Regions from separate parts of the Collibacillus ludicampi genome, predicted to be linked through region 3. Evidence: riboswitches for the same ligand, from Rfam matches in the RefSeq annotation. Region 3 holds a riboswitch; each other region holds the start of a gene.
The links. Region 3 has a riboswitch for S-adenosylmethionine ahead of DNHGIG_RS00070 (homoserine dehydrogenase). Riboswitches for the same ligand answer to the same signal wherever they lie in the genome.

Region 1 (7,964 bases), 360 kb from region 3:
CACCTTCAGCTTTCAACGTTTCGATGATAAACCTTCCAAACGAATCATTTCCAACCTTACTCACCCATCCGACTTTATATCCTAAACGAGATAAACCTACAGCAACATTTGTTTCGGCTCCCGCTAAACCGCGCGTAAAATGGGTAACCCGATCTAACTCGCCCGTCTGATCCGCAATGAACATCGCCATGGCTTCTCCAAATGTCAGTACATCGAATGACATCCTAAAAACACCTCCATATTGAAAATAATGGGCAAGGAAAAACTCTCACCGAGAAGGCCAAGTATCCAAAGTTCTTTGAATAAACCGATTTAGTTGCATAAAAAAATAAATACTTTTTCGTCTTCTATTTTGAGTTTTATTATAAACCGGTTTATGTAAAAATGTAAACGGTATCGTTCCGTCATCGTGAGGATTGCATTAGATGAGAAGGGCCCTGACGTCAATTTGAGACATAAAAAAGACCTCTCCTAGTTTACCATCGAGAGGTCCGTAATACTTTTTCAGTCGAATCTTTCACCCGAATGGACGCAAGCTTTTTACTCATGCGTCCGCTCGATTAAGCCGTCGCTTCCTCGTAAATCGCTGCCCAGCCTTCCGTAGATTCGAAAATGCGGATACATTTAATTTTTCTGTCATCCATCAACGTAAACCAATGACGTGTACCCGCCGGGACAGAAATCAAATCGCCCGGTTCCAGTTCGACATCAAAGTAGGTGCCATCTTTGCCTTTGATCGCGAAAATCCCGTGACCGTCAACGACAAAACGAACTTCATCTTCTGTGTGATGGTGTTCCGCTTTAAACTTGTCGAGCAACGCGTCCAGGTTGGGAGTGGCATCCGACAGAACAACGATATCCTGGGAACGATATCCCCGTTTCGCGGACAAAGCGGCGATCTCATCTTTGTAGAGATCGATAATCGATTGTTTCTGTTCGTCGGTTAACGCATATTCCTCTTTCAACTCTCCTTGTACGCGCGAGATGTCCCAAGTTTCGTAAACAATCCCCTGCTTCGCCAAGTAGGCAGCCACTTTTTCTTTTCCTTCGATGCGTTCATTCGTTTCATGAATACGAATCGCTGTCATTTGACAAGCCTCCCTATTCCAATTATTTGATATATACTTAATTTTTACAACAAACCAATTGAAACGTTCGCAACCTTAGCAGGTTCGACCGCTTGCAAAGTCCTCACATACCCTAACCATAAGAAGTGATACTGGAACATAAACTCGAACGCTTCTACATGACGCTTCGCGGAAAAAGAATCTTCTCCCCATGCATAAATGCCGTGCTTACGGATCAAAACACCCGGAACTTGCGGATGGATCCGCTTGCCGATCTCTTCCGCAAGACGTGGGATGTCCGCATAGTTCTCAATGATGGGAATCTCGATCGCAGCCCCTTCCTCCCAGATATTCAACCCTTTAATCAGTTCCATATCAGAGAGTACGACCGATTTTTCTTCCGCATAGATCTCGGAAATCAGGTTGTTGTAGACCGTGTGCACATGCAACACAGAACCTGCCCCTGTGAGTTGATAGATTTTTGCATGGATCAAGGTCTCAGCTGACGGTTTTAAACGGGTAGGCTCAATGGGCGAACAATCTTCTTTAACAAAAACGATATCTTCCAATTGCAGATTTTCTTTATCACGGCCGCTTGCAGTAACGCCGAACACGAGCGGGTCATGGCAGAGACTGATAGAAAGATTGCCTGATGTGGCAGGAAGCCAGCCTTTTTGGCTGAAATTGTGCGCAATCTCATTCAATTCCTTAACCACCCGTATGCGATCTTCCTGATAAAAAAGATACTGGCTCATCGCGCAACCTCCTTACATTCTTCTTCCCATTGCTTCAACGTTTCGATCACATCAATAAATGTGTGAAAAGGAGTATGGGGTATAGCGGATTCTCGGCATTTTTCCAACAACAGCGATCGAGCAAACACATGATCAGCCATCTGTGCAGCCTTCCAGTCGGTGATGCTGTCACCGATGACGATCCGTTTCGCATCATTTGCCCCGTATCTGCGGAGGATGGCCGGTTTGCAAAGTCCACATCCCCCATCGCAATGTTCGTCACATCCATACGGCCACAGGATGCGAATCGTTTCCCCTGAAAAATCGGATCCATTGCAAAAGATTCTATTTTCATCCACATACGGCGACAGGATCGGCTTGACGAAAAAATCGATGCCTCCGGAAGTCACCAGAAATAGAATCCCTTCCTGCCGACAATACTGTAACAATTCTTTGAATCCGGAACGAATCTTCGCTGTCTTCTGAGCATATTTGACGATTTGTTCTTTTTCCTCACTGGGAATCTGTGCAAACATTTGTCCGACTCCGCTCTCCACCGAGATTCGCCCCGCCAGTACGTCCTCTTTCAGCATTTCCCACCCAGGACGCCCAAACTTTTCCATAATCGAGATGATCATATCCCGTTCTGTTATCGTGCCGTCAAAATCGCAAAAGATCATCCATTTTTTTCTCATCATGACACCTCTTCCGGACAACCCCACAGCGCGAGTGCCTCTTCCAGCTCACGGCTCTCCGCTGCTGCCTCTTTGAATGGAATTCCTTTACAAGTTGCGTCGATGGCTGCTACAAAAGCACGTCCTCCCGCTGTCGCCCCTTGTGGATGACCATGGATTCCGCCTCCCGCGTTGACCACATGATCCACTCCAAAATCACGATATAACAAGGGTACCATCCCAGGATGAATCCCTGCTGACGGAACCGGAAATGAGGTCTTCAACCCCTCTCGTTTGCCGCGAAGATGTGCAGCGATCTGGAGCGTCTCTTCTCTTTCCATAGCAACCGAACCATAAGGAGACGGATAGAGAACGAAATCAGCGCCCGCGAGCCTCATCAGTTTTCCCAATAGAATAGGTGCAGAGATCCCGTAGCGGTCTGAAGCATAGAAAGCACCAGCCAGTGCGGGATGAGCGACCAGTGGGACTGTGATCTCCGGATCGGCCGCCAAACGATGCAAAACATCATAACCAAACGGTAGCACGTTGATGAGTAGAGCATTGGCACCCGCCCGCACCGCCCGCTTGGCTTTCGTAAAAATCTCAGTGACAGGACCTGTTAAATTAGCCGCATAGAGAACTTTTTTCCCTGTTTCTCGCTCTGCATTCTCAGCCGCGCGCAGACACGCCTCGATCCGTTTCTCAAACGGTGCGTATGTTTCATCAAAGAGAATCTCATCGTCTTTCACCAGATCGACGCCACCGGCCGCTTGCAAGTAAAACTGTTCAGCCATTGTTTTCAAATCATAACCGATACAAGACTTGAAAATCGACATGAGCAAGGGGCGATTGTACACACCGAGCAACTTCCTTATACCATCAATCCCGAATTTGGGACCGGGAAACTGTTTCACAAAGGCTTCAGGAAACGTCACGTCTACGAGACGAATCATCCCGTCCATCGACAATTTGCCGAAGATCGTTGTAAGCAATGCCGGAATGTCAGGTGTCAGGTTGATCATCGGATAAGCAATCGTCAGTCGGGCCTTGATCCGTCCGTTCTCGTCCTTTCCCAATTCTTCAACCGAGACAACATGTCCGAGGTGTTTTTTCATCTCCTCTTTTTTCGTTTCCGGCAGTTCCGTCCATGTACCGACTGTCAATCCATGAGCGATACCCAAAGCTTTCTTATGGAGGTCTCCTCCCTTGCTATGTACAAGGTAGGTTGCCGTCACGAATTGGCTTGTATCTGTATGCATGCCTTCACCTCAAACTTGAAAAATTTCAGTTTGGCGGTCTTATGCTTTGCGTTCGCGCTCCGTGGAGGTCATTTCAGTGGGTATATGCTTTGCGTTCATGCTCCGAGAAGGTCGTTTCTCATGAAATTATAATTATATGTTGCGAAACGGCCTTCAAAGTCGCTATTACGCGCAATGCATATACCCCCATATCGTTCATAAGGTAGCGATGCGACCTCCAAAGTCGCTGTCTCTCGCAAAGCATTACGCCCTCCTAAAGACACAATCCAATCTTGTGGTGGAGCCGTTTGCGGCTTGAATATCAGTCAAGCAGTAAAGAAGCCTCTTCCTGAGAGGAAGAGGCCGACTCACGATATGAGCAGCTCTTATCTCTCAGAATCCTGTGATTCTGCAGGAGTTAGCACCGTGCATAAGCAGTCGCTCATGTCGGTTGCCGGGCTTCATCGGGCCAGTCCCTCAGCCTTCTCTTGATAAGAGGCAAATTTGATTATTTTCATAAAGTTACTCAAAATATACTACGAAAAGTCACCAGCGTCAATACACTCAACCCAACCTCAAGCAAAAAGTTTCAATCGGTCCAGACGATCGACCGCTTCCTGCAAACGCCCTTCCGGTGCCAAAAGTCCGACACGCACATATCCTTCCCCATGCGGCCCGAAGCCGATCCCGGGAGCGACCACTAGGTGCGCTTGTTCCAACAAATAGTCAGCGAACTTCGCTGATGACCATCCTTCAGGAACGGGCAACCACGTGAAAAATGATCCTTTCGGTGCCTGGCAATCCCATCCGATTTCTCGCAATCCTTGAATCCATGTGTCTCGGCGGCGTTGGTAAATGGCGACCAATTCCCTGACACAGTCTTGCGGTCCCTCCAAGGCGGCGATCGCGGCACGCTGAATCGCAGCGAAAAGGCTCACATAGTAGTGATCCTGAATCAAATTGATCAGACGAATCACTTCTTGGTTTCCGAGCGCAAAACCTACACGCCATCCCGCCATATTGTAAGTTTTGGACAGGGTATAAAACTCCACCCCTACATCTTTGGCACCCGGCACCTGCAGAAAAGATACAGGCTTGAGGCCGTCAAAACCGATGGCCCCATAAGCGAAATCGTGCGCCACAATGATCTCATGCTGTTCTGCGAACGCAACCGTCTCTTTAAAAAAAGATAAAGAGGCGACCGCAGCCGTCGGATTAGCTGGGTAATTTAAAAACATCAACTTGGCCCTTCGCAAATCTTCAGTACGCAAGCGGCTGTAATCGGGCAGAAACTCATTTTCCTCAAGAAGAGGCATCATTACCATATCTGCGCCGGAAAGGGCCACGCCCGACCAATAATCGGGATACCCGGGATCGGGAACCAAACAAGCGTCCCCCCGATTTAAAAGACACTGGCTGATCTCTACGAGGCCTGTTTTGCCGCCAAAGAGGATCGCCACTTCCGTCTCCGGATCCAGATCGACATCATATTCTCTCTTATACCATCCAGCGATCGCCTCTTTCAATTCAGGCAATCCAGAGAATGGTGAGTAACGGTGAGTTGAAGGGTCGAGCACCGCTTCCCGCATCGCTTCCACAATATGAGGCGGCGTCGGCAAATCCGGGTTTCCCTGGCCTAGATTGATCACCTCATGTCCATTAGCTATATAGGAACCTGCCCGGCTCACGAGCGAGGAGAAAAACTGGACAGGTAATCGATGAATCCTTTCAGCCGGTTGTATCCTCATGATCAGTCACACCTTTCAAATAGCGAAGACATCTTCTGAAGAAACATCTTAATGCGATTTTTCGAAAATGACAAGACAGATACGGAATTCGTGATTTTTGACAAAAAAAAGAATCTCCCAAGATAAAAAGGAGATTCCTGAGATTTCCCTATCGTACGCCAACGGCGCCAACAGAGAATGAAAAGTTTTTTGTGCGAGAAGAGAGGATTAAGTCTGCCACAAGCAATGGAGTGACTTTTGGGTGGATAATATCGCTTTGCAGCAAAGAGGTGAGTTGAAGGTCGTTCCGCTTCCTTTAAACAGTTAAGAGGGCATATGCTTGGCGTGAAACAGCGACTTTGGAGGTCGTCTCGCTTCCTTTCGGATGTAAAAGGGTATATGCATTGCGCGTAATAGCGACTTTGAAGGTCGTCTCGCAACATTCGTGTTTATTATTCCATGCGAGACGACCTTCACGGAGCATAAGCGCAATGCATATACCCGCTGAAACGACCTCCACGGAGCATGAACGCCAAGCATATGCCCGAAATGACGACCTTCTTCGAACCCAAGCGCAAAGCGATATATCCACCCAAGCACTCATTTTCAAAGTAATTCCAAAAAACATATACGTGTTAGAAGACAAGTTTTCGCCGCCGAATCGCGATCGACAGGACGATACCGACCACAACAAAGTTCGTCAATAACGATGTGCCACCATATGATACAAACGGCAGTGTGATACCTGCAACAGGCATGAGCGATAAGTTCATGCCTATATTTTCGTAAATCTGAAACGTAAACATCCCGACGGCACCGGCGATAAAATGTATCGCAAAATCGTCATCCACCGTTGATGCGATGCGGATCATACGGTTCAACAACAAGAAGAAAAGAAAAACAAGCGTACTGGATCCGACAAAACCGAGCTCCTCGCCGATCGCCGAGAAGATGAAATCGGTCCATTGCTCAGGAACCCATTCTCCTTGCGTCTGTGAACCGTTTAACAAGCCACGGCCGAACAGCTGGCCCGCACCGATGGCGATCTTTGCTTCTAGCGCTTGCCAACCGCCGTTTTGAGGATCGGCTTCCGGATCCACGAACGTGATGATCCGTTCTTTTTGGTGATCATCAAGCGGTGTATTCTGAATCAGACGAATGGTCTGATCCGGATATACGCTCATGACCATAAATACACTTGTCACAAGGAGAGCTCCCATGATGCAATAAAGAACGAGCTGTCTTTTTTCCAAGAACAAAATCAGCATAGCACCCATGATCCCCAGGAGCACCAGCGCTTGTCCAAGCGCGGGCTCTTTGAGGATCAATGCGAAGGGTACACCGACGATCAGCGCGATCAAGGAAAAATGCTTAAAACCGAACCGTTCTTCTTTTTCCTTTACTTTCGCCATATAATCGGAAATCACCAAGATAACGAAGATCTTGGCGAACTCGGAAGGCTGAAACTGAATCCCGGGCAAAATGATCCAACTGTGTGCCCCGTTTACACTCGGGAAGGCAAAGACGGCAATTAACAGAACCAGACTGATCCAATATCCGATCCAAGCCACCCGGTTCCGTAACATCCGGTAATCCACGAGGACAAAAACAAACATAAAAATATAGGAGAGGATTTGCCACATAATCTCTTTAATATACCAATTTTCCATTCCCGCACGCTTGGCCGTAGCCGAATAGACGGCCAAAACGCTGAAAACGGAGATACAGAGCAAAATGATCACCAGCATAAAATCAAAGTCACGTATATGCCGTTTTAACCAATCTATATTCACTGTTTGCTCACCTATTTCTCATCACAAGTCAAAACGTGTCTGCATCGTACTTTATGAAACCTGCCTTTTATTCTTGCGTACTTTCACGTAACGGTAGATCAAGATCGATACTGCCAACAACGCGAGTACTGTAATGATCAAATAACGAAACCGATGAAAAATGTGTCCAATACCATGTAGTTGCATTCCGACGAAACGACCCAGTGTAATAAATGTCGTCACCCAAAGAAGTCCGCCCAGATATGCCACAATCGCAAACTCACGGTAATTCATTTTGCTGAGTCCGGCGACGATCGCTGTCACCTGGCGGATTCCAGGGATGAAATATCCAAAAAACAAAGTTAATTTACCATATTTATCCATAAATTTTTCGACGCTTGCCACTCGTTCCGGGGTGAGATACATATATTTTCCGAAACGGTGGATCACTTCTCGTCCGAGAAAAATGCCAAGAAGATAACTGAAAGTAATCCCCACGATACTCCCGAGTGTCCCCACAAGGATCGACACCCAGTAGTTTAAATAACGAATCGAGACCAAATAACCGACTACAGTCAATAAGGTTTCGTCCGGGAGGGGGAGTCCAACGATGCCAAAAACTAAAAAACCAAACAAACTGATATATCCGTATGTCTCAAACATATGGATAACAGCGCTATATTCTATGGCGATCACCCCCACCCATTATAACGGAATTCTCCGAGTTGTCCATGCTTCCGATACTCGAAATT
Region 2 (7,964 bases), 700 kb from region 3:
CAGCTCGAGTGCCAACGCTTGCAGAACGTGTGAGCGCAAGTAATCTCCCTGGTCTTTCCACTGGGTAGCCAGTTCACGAATACCATGACCCGCGGTAACAACGAGGAACGCCACATAATCCATGACGCAACTTTCCACCGGCTGCAGGAAGTCTGCCAGACACAAGTAGGGGCTTTTCTTTTGTCTTGGGAAGGAAAAACGTTCAATCACGCGCGAGTGATCATTCGGATCATAGATCAAAACATCATTTCCCGAAGACTGGGCCGGAAAATAGCGGTACATTCCGTGTGCGCGGATGATTCCGTTCGTCTCCGCTTCCGTGTATAACTGATCGACGATTTCCTTCAGTTCAAGCGCCTTTTCATCTCCTTCTGCCAGAAGCTGATCCACGTTTCCGCGCAGCCCGAGATGCTTGCCCAAGAGCATGCGCATATTCACATACGGCTTCAGATAGCGCAAAGGATAATCCCGCAAGATATGGCGTTCAAAATCAGGTGGCTGAAATACAGGGGCATCCCTGCGCACATCCGACGTTTGAGGCAGTGCAGCGGTATGTCCCGCTCCTTTGTCTTTGTCCGCATCCGCCAGATGGGCGTTCATACTTTTCCTGATCTCTTGAACCAAAAGTTCTTTCTGTTCCGGATCACTCAGCCGGTTCGCCAGTTCCAATCCTTCCATCGCATCTTTTGCGTAGAGGACGATTCCGTCATACTCAGGCGCGATTCTCGTCATCGTGAACTTGCGTGTGAGAGCCGCACCGCCGACGAATAAAGGCACATCGATCCCGGCAGCGCGCAAATCTTGTGCGGTGACAACCATTTGCTGCGCCGATTTGACAAGCAAGCCTGATAACCCGATCGCATCCGGCTTCTCTTCATGATACGCGCGAATCAGTTGTTCCGGCGGCACTTTGATCCCCAGGTTGACCACCTGATAACCATTGTTAGACAGAATGATCTCCACGAGGTTTTTCCCGATATCGTGGACATCCCCTTTGACCGTCGCCAGAAGGATCTTTCCTTTCACCGCCGTTTCCGTGCGTTCCATATACGGCTCAAGAAAAGCAACGGACGCTTTCATCACTTCCGCACTCTGCAACACCTCAGCGACGATCAGTTCATTGTCATTAAACAAGCGTCCCACTTCTTCCATGCCCGCCATCAATGGACCGTTGATGATTTCCAACGGCGAATATTTCTTCAACGCCTCCTGTAAATCATCAATCAACCCGTCTTTCGCCCCTTCGATCACATAGCGCGCAAGCCTTTCTTCCAAAGACAGCAACGAGTTATCTGCCGCTTTTTGGCTGACTTTCTTTTCCCGGTAAAACGCCGTAAACGTGGCGAGCGTTTCGGGGCTTGTACGGAACAACAGATCCTCCGCCAAGCGTCTCTCCTCTTCCGGAACGGAAGCGTAGCGCTCCAATTTCTCCGTATTCACAATCGCGTAATCCAATCCGGCACGCGTACAGTGATAGAGAAAAACGGCATTCAACACTTCACGGCCCGCGGGAGGAAGTCCAAAGGAGACGTTGCTAATGCCGAGAATCGTCTGGCATTCGGGCATCGCCTCTTTGATCAGACGAATGCCTTCCACCGTTTCCGCCGCCGAACCGATGTACGCTTCATCTCCAGTCCCCACCGGAAAGACGAGTGGATCGAAGATGATGTCTTGCGGCTGCAAACCGTATTTTTTTGTAAGCAAATCATAGGAACGTTTGGCAATCTCCAATTTCCGCTCTTTCGTGGTCGCCATGCCCGCTTCATCGATCGTACCGACGACAACTGCCGCACCAAACTGGTGAATCAGGGGAATGATTTCGGCAAACCGCTTTTCGCCGTCCTCCAGGTTAATGGAGTTGATGATCGCTTTTCCCTGGGAATACTTGAGAGCTGTCTCGATGACTTTCGCATCTGTCGAGTCGAGCATGAGAGGCACTTTCACTTTTTTGACGACGAACTGCAGAAATTTCTCCATATCGGCCAATTCATCACGATCAGGGTCGGCCAGGCAGATATCGATCACGTGCGCTCCCCGCTTCACCTGCGTCCGCGCGATTTCCGATGCCTCTTCATATTTGCCCGCTGCAATCAGTTCGCGAAACTTTTTGGAACCAATGACATTCGTGCGCTCTCCTACGAGGACCGGGCGGTTATCCGCCTCCACGTATACCGGTTCAATCCCCGAAACGGCGGGAGGATGGTTCCCCGCTTTCTTTCGAGGGGTATACTCTTTCATCGCCTCTGCAAGGGCACGAATGTGTTCCGGAGTTGTCCCGCAGCAACCTCCCGCAATATTGATCCATCCCTGTTCGGCAAAGCCGGCCATTTTTTTGGCCAACGCGGCGGGTGTTTCATGATAATGCCCATCCTCATCCGGCAAACCCGCATTCGGATAACAACTGACACCGCATCGGGCGAGATCCGACAATGTGCGCAGGTGATCGCGCATGAATTCCGGACCCGTCGCGCAGTTCAAACCTACGGACAGAGGGTGCAGATGTTCGATCGAAATGTAAAAAGCTTCGATATTTTGGCCCGCCAGTGTGGTACCCATCGGTTCGATCGTTCCTGAAATCATGATCGGGAGTTCACGATCCAACTCTTGAAAAGCTCGCCGGATTCCGATCGTCCCCGCTTTCACGTTCAACATATCCTGAGAAGTCTCCAGCAACAAGACATCGACTCCGCCCTGAATCAAGGCACGCGCCTGTTCATAATAACTTTCAACCAATTGATCGAACGTGATCCCGCCGGTAACTGACAATGTTTTCGTTGTCGGGCCCATGGATCCCGCCACAAAGCGCGGCCACTCGGGAGTGGACCATTTTCGGGCCGCTTCGACAGCCAATTTCGCCGCTGCCCGATTGATTTCCTCAGCACGCGATTGCAAATCGTACTCCGCCAAAACGACGCTCGTCGCTCCGAACGTGTTCGTTTCAATGATATCGGCTCCCGCCTCCAGATATGCCTCATGGATTTTGCGGATCACATCCGGACGGGTCAGGTTCAACATTTCATTGCAACCTTCATACTGCTCGCCGCCAAAATCTTCTGAAGACAGCGCTTCTCGTTGTATCATCGTTCCCATAGCCCCGTCCAAGACGAGGATTTTCTTTTCCATCTGTTTCTCGATTCGTGTAGGTTCGCGCACATGCCTCTCCCTTTCTTGCCACTTCCCTGTATAAGAAAACCCTCACCTGATCAAGGAGAGGGCTCAACTGTCAAAAGCGACAACTCTCCTATCTTCCAGAAACGCATTCTGCTGGAATTAGCACCGTATGAAAACACCGGTTGCTGTGGTTTCACAGGGCCAGTTCCCTCCACCACTCTGGATAGAAGTGTTCTACTATTCATATCATTGTACTCTAGTTTGACTGCCAGCGCGAATCTTGTCAAGAGAAAACGGTGAATTTCCGCTTTTGGGAAATTCACCGTTTCCTCAGTCAGAAGGTCGACCGATTTCCTCGCAAAGCTTTACCTATTTGTACGATTTGATCGACGAGAGCCGAGAGATTCTGTTTCAGCAAGGAATTCGTGATCTGGCCGTTCTCCACATACGCTTTATCGACAACCACTTGTCCGGGCATGACGAGCGCATAGAGTCCCCGCAGCACGATGCGCATATTATTGAGGGCATTGATACCGCCTTTGCCGCCACCGGCAACGGCCACGATACCTACCGGTTTATCACGGAAATGAGTGTTGCTCAAGAAATCCAACGCATTTTTTAAAGCGCCCGACATCCCATTATGATACTCGGGTGTGCAGATGATAAATGCGTCTGCTTCGAGGGCAATTTTGTGTAAATACTGTACATGGGGATCGTTGCTTTGTGCTTCATCTCCTTGAAAGATCGGCAACATATGTTCACGAACATCAAAGAGATCGACCGTTACCCCGTGGTTCGCGAGTTCCGTCCGAATGTATTCGGCTACCGTTTTTGTGTTGGCGCCTACCCTGGCGCTTCCGTTCATAACAACGACCTTCACATTTGGCACCTCACTCTTCGTCAAGTTATCAATTTTTTAAATCTTTTCCCTCTATGATACATATTCTAACTTTTCGTCCACAGAATAGCACGATCCATTCAGGAAAATTTTTATTTCATGTAGTAAGAAAAGGGATTGGCACTAGAACTTGTGACCCAATTCACTTATAATCTTACATAGAAAGACAGGGGGCTAGGATATGACGATTTCAACATGGATTTGGATTCTCATTCCAATCGCACTGCTCATCGGTTTATATATATATGCGTTTCGCCGGTTCCAAAAGCAGAAAGAGCAGTTCGACGTACAGTATAACACGTACAAAGAAACGAAGGAGATCTTCGTACTCGGGAAGAAAATCGTACGACAGCCCGTACGTGAGGAAGGACCTTTCCGTTTCTTGAAAGTCAAGACCTACCAGGTCGTGGCACGATTGATGATTTCACAGACGATCAAGGGTATCAATCGGAGTATGATGCATACGATGACGTTCACCCTTGATAAAAAAGAGTACCAAAAAATTGAGCCCAATCGAAAGTACCGGGTAGAATTGGCAGGCAACTATATCGGAAAAGTCTTCGCTCCCGCACCCGAAAAGAAAGAGAAGAAAAAAGGTACCGAGAAAGAAAAAGGCAAAGAGCAAGCACAAGAGAAAAAGAAGAAAAAATGAGCAGTTAGAAGTTGTTTAAAAAGCCACCTCAAGGTGGCCATTTTTGTTGTTATCTTCCTATGCTTCCCGCAACAAGATGACACTTAAGAGTACGACATGTATCATCGTAAAGGGACATTACTAGCCATGCTCGTATATAAAAATTTGCCTCTTGGAGAAAGGGTGATCGCATGAATCGGCAACTCATCGTTTATCTCGTATCATTCGCCGCTTTCCTCGGACCGTTTACACAAACGATCTATGCTCCGATTCTTCCGGAGATACAAAGCGATTTTCGTACGTCCCAGTTTCTTGTGAATTTGAGCATCTCCATTTTCACAATCTTTTTAGCACTCATGCAGATGATCTACGGACCGTTGACAGATACGAAAGGAAGACGAACCGTACTGCTTCCCGGTATCGCATTATATGTCGCCGCATCGTTCGGATGCGCTTATTCCCATTCGATCACCCAATTGCTTTTGTTCCGCATGATTCAGGCGATCGGGATTGCGACGGGCACGATCGTCGCCACAACAGTCATCAGCGATCTGTTCACGGGAAAATCACGCGGACGGGCGATGGGAACCTTTCAAATGCTAATGGCTTTGGGACCTGTCCTCGGCCCTGTCATCGGCGGGTTTGTCGGCGGCAAAACCGGGTATCACGGGGTTTTTCTCGTCTTGACGGCCACTGGGTTGCTCATGCTTGTTGCGAATGCGAGTTTGCTGCCGGAAACGAAGCCGGACAGCGCAACCGACGATCGTTTTCAGATCCGGGATTTCTATTCGATCCTCACGCACAAAACAGGTTTACCGGTAATTCTTCTCGGATTCGTCCAATATTACACGTTCTATAACTTTCTTGTGTTTCTGCCAGACATTCTCACAAGCCATTATAACCTCCGAGCGGAAGAAAAAGGGATCGTCTTTCTCCCGTTATCCCTCTTCCTGGTCATCGGAAGCTATTTGGGAGGACGCTTGCAAGAAAAAGTAGAAGCAAGAAAAAGCCTTATTGTCACTTCCTTCTTGAATGTATTCGCTACGCTCATGTTTATTCTCTCGGCCAAAATTTCATTGGCTTCACTTATCGTTAACATCGCATTGTTCGGTCTCTTTCTCGGACTTTCCCTTCCGGTACAGACGACGTTGCTGACCGAATTTTTCACTCGTCAGCGGGCGACAGCCATCGGCGTGTATAACTTTTTTCGCTATATGGGAATGGCCTCCGGTCCGTTCATTGGAAGTTACTTGTATCAACTTGGACATATCCCTCTGCTCTATGGCTTTGCCGCGCTTGTCTTTTTCGCTGTCGTCTTGTACACCCGCAGACAGTTGATGAGCGGTCACACCTTGATGGCAAGCGGTCGTGGAGAAACGAAGTAATGAAATCGGGGGGCTAGCATGGACTTGAACCACAAATTATTTTTCCGTCGTCCATGTAATCTAATTGGAGACTAATGAAAAGGGTACAGAAGAAAAGGCCGGATAAGCCTTTTTAAAACGAAAAATGTAACATGAAGTGAAAAATTCAAATATAAAGTGGGGCTATCCCCAGTAGATTTTATCTACTTTTGGGACAGCCCCTTTTTTACCATAAATATGACCTCTTTGAACGCGGCAAATTCGATTTTTATAAGCTATTTCACGTTTCCGAGAGAGGAACTTTCTTACATCACCGCCAAATGGTGTTCATGCCGATCGAAGAAAATATCCTCTAACGTTGCTTTGGCAGGTTGAATTTCAAAAATTTCTATTCCTTTACCTGCTAGGTAAAATACTATTTTCGGTATACAACCGTTATCATATAATTGATTGCAAATAGTTATAATTTGTTGTAAAATTTGTTCTTTAAAATAAAATATATCAAATTAAAGGAATACTAGTATATTAGGTTTCGTCAATAACTCGTGGATTGAAGTGATGTAGTGTATAAACGCGAAAGTAGCGGCACCCTTTGGACGTAATAGAAAACATGTATTTTTTAGGGAACAGCTGAGTTAGCGCTGTTCCCCTTCCCCTCTTCTTTTCATCATGGCAGCATGGGCAAATTCTATGATCGGCCGTAAATCTTCCGGTTGTATGCGGTTCGCCGATAGATAAACGGAGGATTTGCGTCTGCTTACAATGTCCCGTTGCACCGTGCTGCACAATCGCTGAAATTCCTCTGTATCTTCTTCGCTGCATTTCACTTCCAGCATGGATCGGTTGTATTCGAAAGTGAATGAACAAAATGCCATTTGTTTTTCCTGAACCCCATAACTCCACCCGTCATACGGATCGTTTTTATGAAACCAGAAATAGACGTTGGGGCGATCTTTCAGCACATCGTTGATGAAGAAACGCAGTTCCTTTTCGGTCATCGATCAACTTCCCCCTTTTCTGTCGGACATCCCCTAACTGATGAATATTCCGTTCATATCCTCCATATTCCGTTTCTACCGATCGTGTGGCAGGCGTAGCTTGTGCATCCGAGCTGACCTGGAGGTCTTTACGGACAATTGCTTTCTATTCGTGCTCCCTGGTAGACTCCATGGGAAAACTGTGATGTGACTTTCTTGATTCAACCCAACCCTTCCCATACACTGTAGGTAGAATCAAATTCTTCTTTGTCAGGGGATGAACGAATGGAGTTTATCACTTCAGATGGAGCCAAATTGTATTACAGAAGGGAAGGCCAAGGAGAACCGCTTCTTTTCATCCATGGTCTCGCCAGCAATCTTCAATCCTGGAACTATCAACTCCGGTATTTTCGTAATTTCTATGATACGTTGGCGTACGACTGCAGGGGCCACGGCCGTTCTACGATCCCGCGTACGTTAGACATGAGTGATCACTCTCGCGATGCATATGAGCTTTGTTCCTTGTTCGATCAACCGGTAACTGTCGTCGGTATATCGATGGGCGGTTATATTGCCCAACGCCTGCTGATTGAACATCCTCAGGTAGTCAAAAGGGCCGTATTGATCGCCACTAAATCACACGGCGAAAAACCGGCAACCGCCGCGGCCGACGATCATACGGAAAACATAGAAAATCCGAAAGAAGCGAGATTTCGGTTTATGCGCGACTATATTTTCGGCCCGGACACCTCTGATGAGAAAGTGGCAGAACTCGTGCGTTTGGAACCGACGATGCCCGAGGAGCAGTTTGATTTGGTAAAAAACGCGATTGGAGCATTTGATCACCGTCCGCAACTAGCCGCTTGCACGCAGCCGGTGCTCGTGCTTCACGGTGATCATGATCGCCTCATTCCGCCCTCATATGGAGAAGAATTGGCACATCTATTGCCGAACGCTACTTTTGTAATGATCGAACGCGGTGG
Region 3 (7,384 bases):
CGTTCACCCGGTAAATACAGGATTCACTTATTAACGGCTCCCGAAGAATCAATGATCATGACTCCCTTTTTCATACTGTAAAAAAACAAAGTTTTAGCCCTGATAAAGGCTGCCGACTTTATCGACAGCCTGAGGAGCTCCGTTCGAATACCTATTTTTTACTTTTCCCCCTTATAATTGAGACTGCTTTATGTGCTAAATAGGCTACAAGAGCATATAACGTTCCCCATAACAGCCATGCTCCCAGATTTGCTATGAATGTATTCCAATCGGATGTGATATAGAGCAGGGGAAGCACAAAGGATACCACAAGTGCAATGAGCTTTTTTTTTCGCATCATGGCGAACCATGCGCCGAGCAGAACCGATATCAAGGGACAGAAAACTAATGTAAGGATAAACGGGTTCACATAGTCAAACACTAGGTAAATCATCGTGTACACCTCTTTCTACTCTGCGTTTCAACAGTTTGTTCTCTTGCCATCCTATTACGTATCGGATGGAGACAGTACAAAAAATCTGACCATCACTTTGTGTGATTGATAGGACAAGGGAATAACCGCTTCTTCTTTTCCTGTTTTCAGGTTATAAAGATGCACGCCCAACGATTTCTCTGACGTATACATAAATACTATCCGGATAGTATTTTATTATATAATATCCTAGAATTATCAACAAATTCTTGCGATGAATTTAGGAACGTTTTCTGCAAGTAAAATTCCTACAAATCGCAAGATAAGATAAAAAATCCTCCCTCAATCGAGGGAGGATCTATCGAGTTCAACTGGTTACCGATTCAACCAACTCTTAATCGCATATACGGTGGTCGCTCTGTTCATGGCTGCGATCGAAGTTGTCAGAGGAATACCTTTCGGACAAACCTGTACACAGTTTTGTGAGTTACCACACTCATGGATGCCGCCTTCACCCATCAACGCTTCCAAACGCTCATCCGCATGCATGGCACCCGTCGGATGAGTATTAAACAGACGAACCTGTGAAATCGCGAAAGGACCGATAAAGTTTGTACGTTCGTTCACATTCGGACATGCTTCCACACAACAACCGCAAGTAAAACACTTCGACAGTTCATATGCCCATTGACGATCTTTTTCAGGCATGCGAGGACCGGGCCCCAAATTGTGGGTTCCATCGATCGGTACCCATGCCTTCACTTTTTTCAGTGCTTGGAACATACGGCTCCGGTCTACTACGAGGTCACGAACAACAGGGAACGTACGTGCAGGTTTGAGACGGATCGGCTGTTCCAATTGATCAATCAATGCCGTACAAGCTTGTCGCGGTTTTCCATTGATCACCATCATACAAGCTCCGCAAACTTCCTCAAGGCAGTTACATTCCCAAGCAACAGGAGCCACGGGTTTGCCCGACGCGTCAACCGGGTTCCGTTGGATCTCCATAAGCGCCGCGATCACATTCATGCCCGGACGATAAGGAATCTTGAATTCTACCGTATACGGACTCGTATCGTTCCGATCTTGCCGTTCTATGATTAAGTGGACCATGCGCTTTTCACTCATTTTTTCATCGTCTCCTCCTTGTCCACGCTATAGTTACGTTCACGCGGCTTGATCAAAGAGACATCCACGTCTTTGTAATCAAACTTCGGACCGTTCGGCGTCCATGTTGCCATCGTGTGTTTCAACCAGTTCGCGTCGTCGCGTTTCGGGAATTCCGGTTTGTAATGCGCTCCCCGAGATTCGTTTCTGTTGAGTGCTCCCAGTGTAATCACGCGGGCCAATTCAAGCATATTCCACAGTTGTCGTGTAAATGGAGCCATTTGGTTTTCCCAACGCGATTTGTCGGCGATACCGATATTCTTATAACGTTCCATTAACTCAAGAATTTTCTCATCGGTTTTCTTGAGCTTATCGTTATAACGAACCACCGTAACGTTATTGGTCATCCATTCCCCAAGTTCACGATGAAGCTGATAGGGGTTCTCTTTACCTTCCATTTTGAGAATCGATTCATATTTTTGTTCTTGTTTTTTGCGTTCTGTCTCAAAGAAACTTTGAGCAACATCGCCAGATGCTTTCTTCAGACCACGGATATATTTCACAGCGTTTGGTCCTGCAACCATTCCCCCGTAAACGGAAGACAACAAGGAATTTGCTCCCAGGCGGTTCGCTCCGTGTTGAGAGAAATCACATTCCCCTGCTGCGAACAATCCAGGTATGCTGGTCCGTTGATCATAATCGACCCAAAGACCGCCCATAGAGTAGTGAACAGCCGGGAAGATTCTCATCGGTACTTTCCTTGGGTCGTCCCCGACAAACTTCTCATAAATTTCGAGGATCCCGCCAAGTTTAACATTAAGGACTTCCGCAGGGATATGTGAAACGTCAAGGTAAACCATGTTTTCGCCGTTAATACCGAGCCCAAGATCCACGCATACGTGGAAAATTTCACGTGTCGCGATATCACGCGGGACAAGGTTTCCGTATTTCGGGTATTTTTCTTCAAGGAAGTACCAAGGTTTACCATCTTTGTAAGTCCATACGCGGCCCCCTTCCCCGCGAGCTGACTCGGACATCAAGCGCAATTTGTCGTCCCCGGGGATCGCGGTTGGGTGAATCTGGATAAATTCACCGTTCGCGTAGATGGCACCTTGCTGATATACGGCGGATGCGGCCGTACCCGTATTGATGATCGAGTTGGTAGAACGTCCAAAGATAAGGCCGGGTCCTCCAGTTGCCAGGATCACCGCGTCGCCCACAAAGCTGTGAATCTCCATCGAGCGAAGATCCTGGGCAACGATTCCGCGACATACGCCCTCATCGTCCAACACGGCGGAAAGGAATTCCCAACCCTCATATTTTTGTACAAGGCCTTCCGCTTCGAAACGGCGTACTTGTTCGTCCAGCGCGTATAACAATTGCTGCCCGGTGGTTGCGCCAGCAAACGCGGTCCGGTGGTGTAACGTTCCCCCGAAACGTCTGAAATCCAAAAGACCTTCCGGTGTACGGTTGAACATAACGCCCATACGGTCAAACATATGAATAATACCAGGAGCGGCCTCACACATCGCTAATACCGGAGGTTGGTCGGCAAGGAAATCACCGCCATAGACAGTATCATCGAAATGGATCCACGGGGAATCCCCTTCGCCCTTCGTATTGACTGCGCCGTTAATTCCACCTTGCGCACAAGCGGAGTGGGATCGCTTCACAGGTACGAGCGAAAATAAATCGACCGGCACACCAGCTTCGCAGACTTTGATCGTAGCCATCAGGCCTGCGAGCCCGCCGCCTACAACAATAACCTTTTGCTTGCTCATCTGTTACTCTCCCTTCCCTTACACCTGATGAGTAAACGCGAAGAGTGCGTTCACGCCTACAACTGACAAAACAACAAACACAAGGCCCATCACATAAGCGAATGTTCTCTGTGCGCGCGGACCGACCGTGATACCCCAGTGTACACAGAATGACCATAATCCGTTTGCAAAGTGAAACACCGCTGCGATGATTCCGATGAGCATAAACCAAAATGCGATCGGATTCGCAACTGTGTTTGCTACCATGTTGAAGCTTGGTTCATTTCCGCTGAAACGCGTATTCCACAAATGCCAAACAATGTATACGAACGTGATTACTCCAGTAACGCGTTGAAGAACAAACATCCAATTTCGGAACCAACCGTACTGGGAAGCATTATAACCTGATGTAAATGCGACATACATTCCATAAACCCCATGATACAGTAAAGGCAAGAAGATAAAAACATACTCAATAAACACGCGAAACGGAATGTTGTAGAGGAATGCGACTGCGTTATCGTAAGATTGCGCACCTCTCATCGCGGTAGAGTTCGTAAATAAATGCTCGATCAGAAATAGTCCAACAGGTATGACACCTAAGAGTGTGTGCAAGCGACGAAACCAAAACTCTCTTGTAGCTTGCTGTGACATATTAACGATCCTCCTTCCAGAATAAACCTTATACGTTTTGCATTCCCAAGTACGTGACGATTGTCACAAACTTGATCCTAGTACAAATACGATTCCGATCCATGCGCCTCCTTCTTAGTATCCTTCCGGGATTATGTAAGCATGCAAACGGATTCGAAAATCTTTCATGATTGCATACATACATTTTTTGTAACCGCTTTAACACAGTTACTGAAATATTTGCCCGGTACCTTATGACAATCTATAGCAATTGTAATCATTGAATTGAATATGTGTCAAGAAAATGAACGTTAGAGCTGTATTGAAACAGAGAGGATTTTGCAAAGAGAGATTCTCTTAAAAATCCTTGAAGATTTTATGTCGTAACGATATTTAACCAGGCTGCAGCCATTCCCTTGCAAAATCCTCAATCATGAAATGCGCTTGTCTTATGTGACAATCATGATACTTTTTTATCGTTACCCCGCCACATAAGCGATCTCTTTTTCCTGTACCTCACTCTCTTCCACAAAAATGAGAAGCGGTTTGCAATCCAGCCCTACATATTCCAAATCGGCTACGAACGAACGAATCACGTTTCTCTCCATTCCTCCAATTAAATAAGTTACATATGTTTGGTCATTCAAGCGACGCACATGTTTTTCCACGGTGAATCCACCCAATCCATGGACAACTTGTTCGATCCGTTTCGACAACTCATTGCTTCGTTCATCACGTACTGCTATACGTAAATAACATGTCTGCACACGCTGTTCTTCCGAGTCGATTTGTACGTTATCTTTGTGAAAAGCGGGTATCCGCCAACCCGCGCCGCCGCTGCACAAACATATCAAATCTTCCATGACCGCACTGGCGGTTGGCAGTTCCCCGGCACCCTTCCCAATAAACGTGAGCTCACCGACAACATCACTCGATATGGTCACCGCATTGAGGACATCATTCACTTGGGCGAGCGGGTGTGAAACGGGCAAAAGACGCGGTCCCACGGATGCGGAAAAGAGCCCTTCCGTATAAGCGGCGCTTCCAATTAATTTAATCACATATCCCCATGCATGCGCCATTTCAATGTCAATCGGTTCGATCTGCTGAATGCCTTCCGTCTCGATCGCAGTGGGGGGAATATGAATGTCGAACGCGAGATTGCTTAAAATTGCAAGCTTATACATCGTGTCGAATCCGAGAACATCATTCATCGGATCTGCTTCCGCATAGCCTAGCGCTTGCGCTTCCTTCAACACATCGGCATAAGGACGGCCTGTGCGAGCCATTTCCGATAAAATAAAATTGCAAGTTCCATTTAAAATCCCGGCGATCGACTGCACACGATTCACATGAAGATAGGACTGAAGGATCCGAATGACCGGAATGCCACCGCCCACGCTCGCTTCAAACCATAATTGCACCCCGTTCTTTTCAGCCAGCTCCAGTAATTCTGCCCCGTGTTTCGCCAACAATTCTTTGTTCGCGGTGACCACATGGCGACCGGTTTGTAAAGCCTTGCGGATGATCGAATAAGCCGGCTCGATTCCTCCCATCACCTCAATAATCACGGAAATTTCTGAATCCGAAAGCAAGTCTTCAGGGGATGTTGTGAGAAGACTCGGGTCGACAGATACCCCTCGTTTCTTTTTCAGATCACGAACCAGGATCCGCCTGATTTCTATGTGTTTTCCTGTCCGCTTCTCGATTTGATCCTGGTGCGTTTGTAAGGTTTTAACCACACCTGTGCCGACAGTACCCAGTCCAAGCAGTCCAATTTTTACATTTTTTTGTTTCATATGCTCCCCTCACTTTTGTATGTAAGATATCCTTTCATACTCACGGTAAAGATGTGAAATAAAAAACCCCTCTTCAGATAAGAAGAGGGGAGAGTGTATACTCCGAGTGCCTCCTCTTATCTCTCAGAATCCAATGGATCCTGCAGGATTTAGCACCTCTCCGTCTGTGCCTCGATCGGACAGAACGGTGGTTGCCGGGCTTCATTGGGCCAGTCCCTCCACCACTCTCGATAAGAGTGCGAATCGTACATTCGCTAAAGATATTCAATTATTTATCATGATTTTACCATCCACCAAAGAATTGTCAAGTCATCTTTCTTTTTCCATAATTATTTTGCAACCGTTACGGTATCCAATGCATCCAAACCAAAGGATGTATGCAGGGCTTTCACAGCATCGTGTACCTGTGAAGCATCGATTACACATGAAACTTTGATTTCCGATGTGGAAACCATTTTTATTCCAATACCCGCTTCTGTTAAAGCGTCAAACATCTGTGCGGCAACACCCGGATTTGAGATCATTCCCGCCCCGACGATCGAGACTTTTGCCAATCCCTCTTCACAGACGATTTCCGATGCATTCAATTCCTCTTTTACACCGTTTAATACATCACAAGCTTTATCTAAATCGTCGACCGAGACGGTAAACGAAATGTCGCTCACCTCATTGTGTACGATGCTTTGAACGATAATATCAACATTGATGTTTTCAGCAGCCAACTTTTTGAACACGAGCTGCAGACTGTTTTTTCGATGCGGAACCCCAACGAGCGCAACCTTCGCAACATTCAAATCATGGGCGATCCCCCGTACGATCATACCTTGTTCCATTTCAGCTTCCTCCTTAACAAGCGTGCCTGGATTCTTTGTAAAACTGGAGCGTACCCGCAAAGGAATGTTATATTGTTTCGCACATTCAACGGCGCGCGGGTGTAGAACGACCGCACCCAAATTTGCCAATTCCAACATTTCATCATAAGAAATCTCGTTGATCTTCCTCGCATGGGGAACGACGCGCGGGTCTGTCGTATATACACCTTCCACATCCGTGTAAATCTCGCAAACATCCGCTTGAATGGCTGCGGCGAGAGCCACAGCCGTCGTATCGGAACCGCCTCGCCCTAATGTTGCGATTTCACCGTCATCCGTGACGCCTTGAAATCCGGCGACAACGACCACTTTTCCATCTTTCAACTCCCGATGGATGCGATCCGGTTGGATATCCAAGATCCGTGCCTTTCCGTGAACCGCTTCTGTCCGTATCCCCGCTTGCCCTCCGGTCAACGAAATGCTGTCGATGCCGATTTCTTGCAAAGCCATCGAGAGCAGTGCCACAGAAACTTGTTCACCCGTGGTCACAAGCATATCCATTTCTCTCGCGGACGGTTTATTCGTGATTTGGCCTGCCATTTCAATCAATTCATCGGTCGTATCTCCCATTGCAGAAACGACGACGACGACAGAATTCCCTTCTGTTACCGTGTCCTTGATGCGTCCCGCCACTCTCTTGATATGGTCAGTTGTGCGAACGGAACTTCCTCCGTATTTCTGCACGATCAATGCCATGATTTTCCACCTCAATTTGTGTCAACTTATCCTTAATATTTCCGTTAAATGAAAAACAGCAATAGAAGGAATACCCTTTTATTGCTGTCTAATGTCCGTTTTCAG

Region 1: it holds a riboswitch for S-adenosylmethionine, as region 3 does, so the genes downstream of both, DNHGIG_RS01920 (2,3-diketo-5-methylthiopentyl-1-phosphate enolase) here and DNHGIG_RS00070 (homoserine dehydrogenase) in region 3, are expected to answer to the same signal.
Region 2: it holds a riboswitch for S-adenosylmethionine, as region 3 does, so the genes downstream of both, metH (methionine synthase) here and DNHGIG_RS00070 (homoserine dehydrogenase) in region 3, are expected to answer to the same signal.

What each region holds. Positions count from the first base shown of each region.
Region 1 is NZ_BOQE01000001.1:364,406-372,369, forward strand. Features, by position in the region: gene DNHGIG_RS01900 (sugar kinase) at 1-223, opposite strand, end outside; gene DNHGIG_RS01905 (1,2-dihydroxy-3-keto-5-methylthiopentene dioxygenase) at 561-1,088, opposite strand; gene DNHGIG_RS01910 (methylthioribulose 1-phosphate dehydratase) at 1,133-1,822, opposite strand; gene DNHGIG_RS01915 (2-hydroxy-3-keto-5-methylthiopentenyl-1-phosphate phosphatase) at 1,819-2,496, opposite strand; gene DNHGIG_RS01920 (2,3-diketo-5-methylthiopentyl-1-phosphate enolase) at 2,496-3,734, opposite strand; SAM riboswitch class I at 4,097-4,211, opposite strand; gene DNHGIG_RS01925 (pyridoxal phosphate-dependent aminotransferase) at 4,289-5,461, opposite strand; gene rodA (rod shape-determining protein RodA) at 6,076-7,233, opposite strand; gene DNHGIG_RS01935 (DedA family protein) at 7,285-7,875, opposite strand.
Region 2 is NZ_BOQE01000001.1:700,083-708,046, forward strand. Features, by position in the region: gene metH (methionine synthase) at 1-3,123, opposite strand, end outside; SAM riboswitch class I at 3,239-3,341, opposite strand; gene DNHGIG_RS03630 (NADPH-dependent FMN reductase) at 3,446-3,991, opposite strand; gene DNHGIG_RS03635 (hypothetical protein) at 4,191-4,661, shown strand; gene DNHGIG_RS03640 (MFS transporter) at 4,832-6,025, shown strand; gene DNHGIG_RS03645 (hypothetical protein) at 6,640-7,002, opposite strand; gene DNHGIG_RS03650 (alpha/beta fold hydrolase) at 7,267-7,964, shown strand, end outside.
Region 3 is NZ_BOQE01000001.1:5,103-12,486, forward strand. Features, by position in the region: gene DNHGIG_RS00050 (hypothetical protein) at 152-433, opposite strand; gene sdhB (succinate dehydrogenase iron-sulfur subunit) at 788-1,540, opposite strand; gene sdhA (succinate dehydrogenase flavoprotein subunit) at 1,537-3,300, opposite strand; gene DNHGIG_RS00065 (succinate dehydrogenase cytochrome b558 subunit) at 3,319-3,933, opposite strand; gene DNHGIG_RS00070 (homoserine dehydrogenase) at 4,392-5,711, opposite strand; SAM riboswitch class I at 5,825-5,948, opposite strand; gene DNHGIG_RS00075 (aspartate kinase) at 6,041-7,279, opposite strand.